Regions from separate parts of the Neobacillus sp. plas4 genome, predicted to be linked through region 1. Evidence: riboswitches for the same ligand, from Rfam matches in the RefSeq annotation. Region 1 holds a riboswitch; the other holds the start of a gene.

Region 1 (4,438 bases):
GTCGTGAAGTCTCTATGTAACCACTGCATAGAAATTTACGAATTGGATGGAGTAAAGCCAAAATCCAAGAGTTAACTTGGTTCGAGAAGGTGTCACACTTTGTAAGAACATAACATTAGCTTTATTTTCGTTTGTTTTTTAAACGGGTTATTTATCCATGGAAGTTGGGGGAATCAACCTTAAATATATTAGTCTTACACTGGATTCCATATATTAAATATACTTTTAGATTGCTAGTTATGGTATTATACGTAAGAGAAAATTTATGCATTTAAAGGAGCAGTTATGAGAAAAGAAAAGATTTGTCGCTGGTCTTTTTTTATTTTTGGATTAATCGTATTTGGGTTGGGCATTGCCTTAACAGTTGAAGGAAAAGTAATAGGAATAGGGCCTTGGGATGTGTTTCACTATGGACTGTTTTTGCGAATCGGACTGACGATTGGCACATGGAATATCATTATGGGCTTGCTATTATTAATGGTTACCTTCATTGCAACGAAAAAACTGCCTAAAATTGGTGCGTTTTTAAATATGCTGTTGATTGGCTTGTTTACGGATTTCTTTATCTGGCTTTTGCCAAGTACCAATAGTGTAATTGGTGCTGTCATATTCTTTAGCATAGGTGCAGTTCTTATGGGTGTTGGAACAGGAATCTATATGTCGGCTGGTTTGGGTTCTGGACCGCGTGATGGAATCATGCTATTGATTATAGGGAAAACAGGCTGGAGTATACAACGGGTTCGCAGTGGAATGGAAGTACTAGTACTTCTACTTGGTTGGGCATTAGGAGGGCCAGTGGGCATTGGAACAGTAATCATTGCATTCCTATTAGGACCAGTTGTAGGAATTTCCTTACCGAAGTCTAAAAATCTACTAAAGTTTTTACTCGATGAAAAAGCTGATAATAAACTAGCGGTTTAGTTCCGCAGTTCCATTACAGAAGGCGCAGATCACTAATCTGCGCCTTTGTTGATAGTAAGTTATTTTTAACCCTTTTCCACATCCATTTTAAGGTAGTCTATGAAATATGAGCCAGTGCCGTGTATGATTAATTCATAAAAAGATATTCCCCAGAACGGAAAAAGGGGCTTGACCCTTTTTCATAATAAAAGCATCCAAAAACTCTACCCCTTAAGATGTTTCCTGACCCTAAAAATACTACTGCCAAGTTCATTTAAAGCAATGGCTGCTAGAATAATAGCCGTGCCTAACCACTGAAGCGGAGTTATCTCCTCTGACAAAATAATGCTGGCAGATAGGATAGCGACTGGTAATTCAATCGATGTAAGTATATTGGCGATTCCACCTGAAACCAATGGTGCGCCAACAGCGAAAAATAGCGGGGGAAGGACTGCTCCAAATAGCGAAACACCAAGTGCAGTTGTTAGCAAATTTGCCTCGAATGGCAGTACGGATGGAATGTCACGCATGAATAGGACAAGTACTAAGATAGTTGACCCTGTTGCCATTAAAGAAGTCCGAGTCAATGGGTCTACATTTACAGCTACCTTTCCGCTGAAAAAAATAAATCCGGCATAAGTGAATGCGGATAAAATTCCAAAAAGGAAGCCTTTCAAAGGTAGTCCCTGTAGATCGCCATTTAATAAATTGGAAGCAAAAAAGACCCCGATCAAAATTAAAATGATGGACAATATGGTGATAGGAGCAGGTTTTATTTTACTAAAAATCCATTCTAAAATTATTCCTATCCAAACGAATTGGAACATTAAAATGATGGCCAATGAGGCCGGCAGATATTGCATCGCACCATAATAAAAGATACTTGTTAAGCCGATAAAACAACCAGTTACCATAATTTGGGGAATATTTTTCCTATTAAGTCCCTTAAAGCTGCTGCGTTTAAGTAGAGTCAAAGACCATAATAAAAATGAGGAAATGATCATTTGAACGATATTAATTTGGCCAAGAGAATAGCCGTAGTTAAATCCCAATTTAGCAAATATCGGTGTAAAACCAAAGCAGCCAGCACCTACTAATATAAATAAAATCCCTTTATTGCCTTTCATGATGATACCTCCTTGGAGCAAAAAACTATCAAATTATTATATCATAAATAGAAAAAAAGGTTGTTCCTAGTAACTCCTTTAAGTGAGGGGTTTAGATGAACCTTATCTGAAGTAACAATAATAAAATATATTGACAAAATAATAAACTACTATTAATATATAGAAAATATTCAAAAATAATTTCACTTTTAAAAATTTAATAATTAGCAGCTATGATTGCTATGGATCACACTATAGCAGGAGCAGCTTCTGGAGAGACCGCTGGATTTTCCACGGCGCCGAAGGGTTCACTATCTCAGGCAAAAGGACAGAAGAGTACTAAATATTTATTTGTGGTGCTGATATCCGTTAGCATTACAACTATTATTTGCTATTCTTATGACCTAAGAGATTGGAAAACTTCCAATCTCTTTTTTGATGGGTAAATTTATTGCTCATCGATTCACAGTGAAAATGGTTATAGGGAGGAATTTGGTATGGCACAGCAAGAATTAAAAAGGGATTTAAAAAATCGGCATGTTCAACTCATCGCCATTGGCGGGACTATCGGAACCGGATTATTTCTGGGATCAGGTAAAGCCATACAACTGGCGGGGCCATCTATTATATTTGCCTATTTACTTGTAGGTATCGCTATTTTTTTCGTCATGAGGGCACTGGGAGAACTTTTGTTGTCAAAAGCAGGGTATCAATCTTTTACTGACATTGCCGAAGATTATCTTGGACCTCGGGCAGCGTTCGTAACCGGGTGGACCTATTGGTTTTGCTGGATTATGGTGGCGATGGCGGATGTGATTGCGGTTGGTGTGTATGTCCAATATTGGTTTGATATTCCGCAATGGATACCTGCCATCATCTGCTTAATTATCTTATTAGGATTCAATTTACTAACGGTAAAGCTTTTCGGAGAATTAGAGTTTTGGTTTGCATTAATAAAAGTCATCACGATTCTCGTATTAATTGCCATTGGGGTTATTTTGCTGATAATGGGGTTCAAAACCGAAGCAGGAAGTGTTACAGTTCAAAATCTCTGGGACCATGGAGGGCTTTTTCCAAACGGCGTTACAGGTTTCTTACTTTCCTTCCAAATGGTCGTGTTCGCCTATGTCGGTGTGGAATTAGTTGGGGTATCGGCAGCGGAAACATCCGATCCTAAAAAAAGTATTCCATCGGCTATTAATAAAATTCCCTTAAGAATTCTATTTTTCTACGTGGGTGCACTGATTGTCCTATTATGCGTGAATCCTTGGACGGAGCTAAATGCAGGGGAAAGTCCGTTTGTTAAAACCTTCAGTTTAGTCGGGATTCCGATTGCTGCAGGCATTATTAATTTTGTCGTATTAACGTCAGCGGCTTCTGCTTGTAACAGCGGGATGTTCTCAACAAGCCGGATTCTTTTTAACTTAAGCAAAAATGACCAGGCACCATCCAATCTGGCAAAACTGAATAAAAATCATGTACCAAGTAATGCGCTATTTACATCCACGCTTGTCGTATCAGCGGGCGCACTTTTGAGTAAACTCATTCCAGAACAAGCCTTTGGAATTGTGACAACGATTAGTGCGATTTGTTTTATCTGGGTTTGGGGTGTCATTCTCGTTTGCCATATTAAATACAAGAAAACACAGCCGCAATTACATGCAAAATCAACATTTAAAGCACCATTCACACCATTTATCAATTATGCGGTCCTAACATTGTTTGCAATGGTTCTAATTATCATGCTGGTTGCGGAAGAAACACGTCCTGCGTTATTGCTGACACCGCTGTGGTTTATTCTATTATTTATGCTGTATTCAAATAGAAGAAAAAAGAATAAAAATATCAAGATATCAGCATAAGAGCATGGAATAAAAGCGCACTTCTCACTTTGAAAAGCAGTATTATTGAAAAACTAGACCGCGAGGATAACTCGATACTTCATTCAGATACGTCATGGTGGACGACTAAAGGCTTCTACAAAGAAGCCTTTTCAGTATGATTATTTAAATGACTTTTGTAATCCATTTATCTATTACAAGCAGGGACAACTTCTTTAGGAATTGGTCACTGATAGACATTTCCATGCAACGCGGTCCTTATGTTCTTTTTTGAATTTCATTTTAGCTACCCATCTTTTTATCAAGTAGAAATACACTATCATCGTTATCTCCTTATTACCTTAATTACTCCCTTTTTAATAAGCAATCAAAGCTTAGTTAAAGACATTTCCCTTGACATCCTTTTAAAAAGTATTTATGGTTATCTAAGGTAATAGTTACCCATGGTAACTAATTTGGTTGGAAGGGGAGAATGAATTGGAAGGTTTTTTTCAGCATTATTTAAGTCTTTATAGACCCTTGATAACCAAATTGAATGAACTTATGAGTACGTATGAGCTTTCTTATTCTCTTTGGCAGGTTATTTTTTAT
Region 2 (4,438 bases), 3.0 Mb from region 1:
AGATTCAAAGATGAGTGCCTGGTCTTGGTTATGCATTCAAATCCCCCACTTCTTTCACAAGAGTATCAATTTCTTCCTTAGATCTTTGCTCAGTTACAGCAACCAGCATATGGTTTGCAAGCTCAGGATAATCACGTCCTAAATCGTAACCGCCAATGATTCCTTTTTGTAATAACTCTTGATTGATTTCTTTTACTGGTTTATTTAATTTTACGACAAATTCATTAAAGGAGTGTCCTTCGTAGACAACTTCAAAGCCTGCTTCTTTAAAAGTATTTTTTGCATAGTGCGCCTTCTGCAAGTTTGCTGCTGCCATTTCACGTACGCCTTTTTTACCAAGAGCTGTCATAGCAACCGATGCAGCCAAAGCATTTAACGCTTGGTTCGAACAAATATTAGAAGTCGCTTTATCACGACGGATGTGCTGTTCACGAGCCTGCAGTGTTAATACGAACCCACGGCGTCCTTGGTCATCCTTAGTTTGACCGACAAGTCGTCCAGGTACCTTCCGCATTAACTTATTCGTTACGGCAAAATAACCGCAATGTGGACCGCCAAATGCAGTCGGGATTCCAAACGGCTGAGCGTCACCGATTACAATGTCAGCGCCAAATTTACCAGGAGGTGTTAGGACTCCAAGAGAAAGCGGGTTTGAGGAAACAACAAACAATGACTTGTTGGCGTGAACGATTTCCTCTAATTCTTTTAATGGCTCAATTCGTCCGAAGAAGTTCGGATACTGAACAATCACTGCTGCAATCTCTTCATTTGCCAGTCCTTTTAACGCTTCAATATCTGTAATACCATTGTTAACGGGTACTTCAATAACTTCGATATACTGACCTTTTGCATAGGTTTTAAGTACTTCCTTTGATTCAGGGTGAACTGCACTTGAAACAAGGATTTTCTTTCGTTTTGTATGCCCTGCACTTAACATAGCAGCTTCAGCAAGTGCTGTACCTCCATCGTACATAGAGGAATTCGCAACATCCATCCCTGTTAACTCACAAATCATGGTTTGGAATTCAAAGATGGCTTGAAGCTCACCTTGTGAGATCTCAGGCTGATAGGGTGTATAGGCAGTATAAAATTCAGAGCGAGAAATAACATGATCAACAATGACCGGCATGTAATGGTCATACACTCCTGCACCTAAAAAAGATACATTTTGTTTTAAATCGGCATTCCTAGAAGCCATTTTGATTAATTCCTTCATTAAAGCCGTCTCAGATTTTGCAGCTTTAATGTTATATTCACCTTTAAACCTTACTTTTTCTGGAATATCACTGAATAAATCATCAACGGAGCTAACGCCAATGGTTTCAAGCATTGCCTTTTTATCTTCTTCAGTCATAGGTAAATAACGATGTTTCATAAACCTAATCTCCCTTCGTGTCTACTTTTCTCGTTTATAAAAAGGTGTTGGTACGACTTTCGCCTTGAGGCGTTTTCCGCGAATTTCAATTGCAACTTCTGACTCGAGCCCTGCATATTCGCTCTTAATTAGGACTAATCCAATATTCTTTTTTAAGGAAGGTGATTGAGTTCCTGATGTTACTTCACCAATTAATTCCTCGCCTTTATAGACTGGGTACCCATGACGTGGTATACCGCGGTCAATCATTTCAATTCCTACTGACTTTCTAGCAGCACCTGCTTCTTTTTGCTTCTTAAGTGCTTCTTTTCCAATAAAATCTGCTTCTTTATTTAACTTAACAGCAAAGCCAATACCTGCTTCAAGTGGAGAGATTTCAGGTGATAACTCTTGACCATAAAGAGCCAATGTCGCTTCAAACCTCAGTGTATCCCTTGCGCCTAAGCCACATGGTACAACACCTTCCTCTTCTCCCGCTGAAAGAATGGCCTTCCAAAGTTCAACCGCGTCTGAAGAATCACAATAAATTTCAAAACCATCTTCTCCGGTATAACCAGTTCGAGACACAAGTGCATTTTTACCGTTTACTGTCACTTCTTGTTGAAACTTAAAGAAGCCTATTTCGTTTATATTGATATCATCAACAAGCTTTTGAAGCACTTTATCTGCTAAGGGGCCTTGAAGAGCCAATAGCGCCATCTTTTCGGATAGGTTATCTATCGATACATCCCCTTCCAAATGCTCTTCTAGCCATTTATAATCCTTATCAATATTTGAGGCGTTAACAACCAATAGGTAGTGATCATCCTCTATTTTATAGACAAGAAGATCATCTACAGTACCGCCATTTTCATAGCACATAGCATTGTACTGTGCTCCGCCATTTTTTATTTTAGAAATGTCGTTTGTTAACATTTTTTGTAAGTAATTCAGGCTATCTGATCCCTTTACCTCTACTTCTCCCATATGAGAAACATCGAATAAACCAGCCTTAGTACGGACAGCTTCATGTTCTTCCTTAATGCTTGAGAATTGAACAGGCAGTTCCCAGCCGCCAAAATCAATCGTCTTTCCACCATATTCCTTATAGACTTCATATAGCGGTGTGCGTTTTAATTCAGTCATCAATAATCCCCCTTAAACTAGTTACGATTTCAGCGCAAAAAACAACAAAAAAGGACAGAAAGCCCCCTTTATCAAAAAGAGGGTCTCTGTCCTTGCACCTGAAAGTTTACCTTAGCCGGCTTTCCCCTTTGGTGGCTGCCCTATTAGTCAGCACTCTCCAGAGCTGCGTCAAATAAGAGTACTTTTGCCTGAGAGATTCACACATTGTGCTTGCTCCTTCGGCGCTACATTTGTAGTCTCTCCCCTTATCATCATCCGCATTATAATAATTTTACAATCGGGTCATACTAAAAAATATACTTATTAAAAAAATTATTTTATTACAATATTTAAAACTTTCAAAGCTATTTCCATCCTACCATTAAAGCATAATGTTGAGCAATAAATATTTGTGCAAATAAGGAGCTGAAATCATCATGAATGTTCAAATCGAATTTGATTCCTCTTGGCAGGATGAATTTTTACATAGGATTGAAAATGATGGACCATGGGGAAATAAGGAACTTTTTAAGCTGGCGGTTGGAGTCGAAAAAAATCTGATTATCCCTGAATTTGAAGGATTACAGGCACCCAAGCATTTACCTAATCTAACGCCTCTTCCACACCAGCTTGAAACCGCTAAGCAAGTAATTGAGAATATGAACGGAAAAGCTATTCTTGCAGATGAAGTTGGGCTTGGGAAAACGATAGAAGCCGGGCTTATTTTAAAAGAATACATGATTCGCGGACTTGTAAAAAAAGTCCTAATTCTTGTACCTGCTTCCTTAGTAACCCAGTGGTCTTATGAATTGAATAGTAAATTTTTTATTCCTGCTGTCTCCCAACGGAAAAGCTATGTATGGGAGCAATGCGATGTCGTCGTCTCGTCGATCGATACAGCAAAGCGCGAGCCACACCGTGAGATCATCTATAAGCAGGATTACGATCTAATTATTATTGATGAAGCTCACAAGTTAAAAAACAATAAAACAAAAAACTATGAATTTGTTCAAAATTTAAAGAAGAAGTTTTGTCTGTTGCTTACGGCAACTCCAATTCAAAATCGAATAGAAGAAATTTTTAACCTTGTTTCCCTATTAAAGCCTGGACATTTAGGCAGTGAGACTGCATTTTATGAGAAATACAAACGTGACGCCCGCTCATTAAATGACAATGAGCACCTAAAAGAGCTAGTGAACAAGGTAATGATTCGTAACCGTCGCGCTGATACTGGTATTGAATGGACCAAAAGACATGTTGAAACGATTGCAATTGAGTTTACCCCTGAAGAGAGAAATTTGTACGATGCCATCACCGACCTAAAAAGTGAAGGCGATTGGGTTCAAACCAGCGCATTCTCGGTAATGACATTACAGCGGGAAGCCTGCAGCAGCAGGGAGTCAGTCTTTTATACTCTTAAAAATATGCTGCAAAAAAAAGAAAATCCTACTCAAGCATTTGAAGATCAAATCCAGTCGTTAATTAAGAAGGTAGAAACCGTTCAAACAAACTCAAAGGCAGAAAAAACATTGGAGTTAATCCAAAAAATTAATGATAAAGTGATTATTTTTACTGAATATAGAGCAACCCAAATGTACCTTCAATGGTTTTTAAAGCAAAATGGAATTTCATCTGTTCCCTTCCGCGGCGGCTTTAAACGCGGCAAAAAAGACTGGATGCGCGAACTTTTTCAAAAGCATGCTCAGGTACTAATTGCGACTGAAGCTGGCGGAGAAGGGATTAACCTTCAATTTTGTAATCATATTATTAATTTTGATTTACCTTGGAACCCAATGAGACTTGAGCAAAGAATTGGAAGGATTCATCGTCTTGGACAGGAAAAAGATGTGATGATTTATAATTTTGCCATCAAAAACACGGTTGAAGAACATATTCTTAAGCTATTATATGAAAAAATTGAACTATTTGAAAAAGTAATCGGGGATTTAGACGACATTC

What was found. Region 1 has a riboswitch for glycine ahead of AC2TFD_RS06910 (amino acid permease). Riboswitches for the same ligand answer to the same signal wherever they lie in the genome.
Region 2: another riboswitch for glycine. It lies ahead of gcvT (glycine cleavage system aminomethyltransferase GcvT); the one in region 1 lies ahead of AC2TFD_RS06910 (amino acid permease).

What each region holds. Positions count from the first base shown of each region.
Region 1 is NZ_CM170152.1:1,378,979-1,383,416, forward strand. Features, by position in the region: gene AC2TFD_RS06900 (YczE/YyaS/YitT family protein) at 286-921, shown strand; gene AC2TFD_RS06905 (EamA family transporter) at 1,125-2,027, opposite strand; glycine riboswitch at 2,267-2,348, shown strand; gene AC2TFD_RS06910 (amino acid permease) at 2,504-3,868, shown strand; gene AC2TFD_RS06915 (MarR family winged helix-turn-helix transcriptional regulator) at 4,325-4,438, shown strand, end outside.
Region 2 is NZ_CM170152.1:4,392,758-4,397,195, forward strand. Features, by position in the region: gene gcvPB (aminomethyl-transferring glycine dehydrogenase subunit GcvPB) at 1-36, opposite strand, end outside; gene gcvPA (aminomethyl-transferring glycine dehydrogenase subunit GcvPA) at 29-1,375, opposite strand; gene gcvT (glycine cleavage system aminomethyltransferase GcvT) at 1,397-2,500, opposite strand; glycine riboswitch at 2,667-2,755, opposite strand; gene AC2TFD_RS22155 (DEAD/DEAH box helicase) at 2,917-4,438, shown strand, end outside.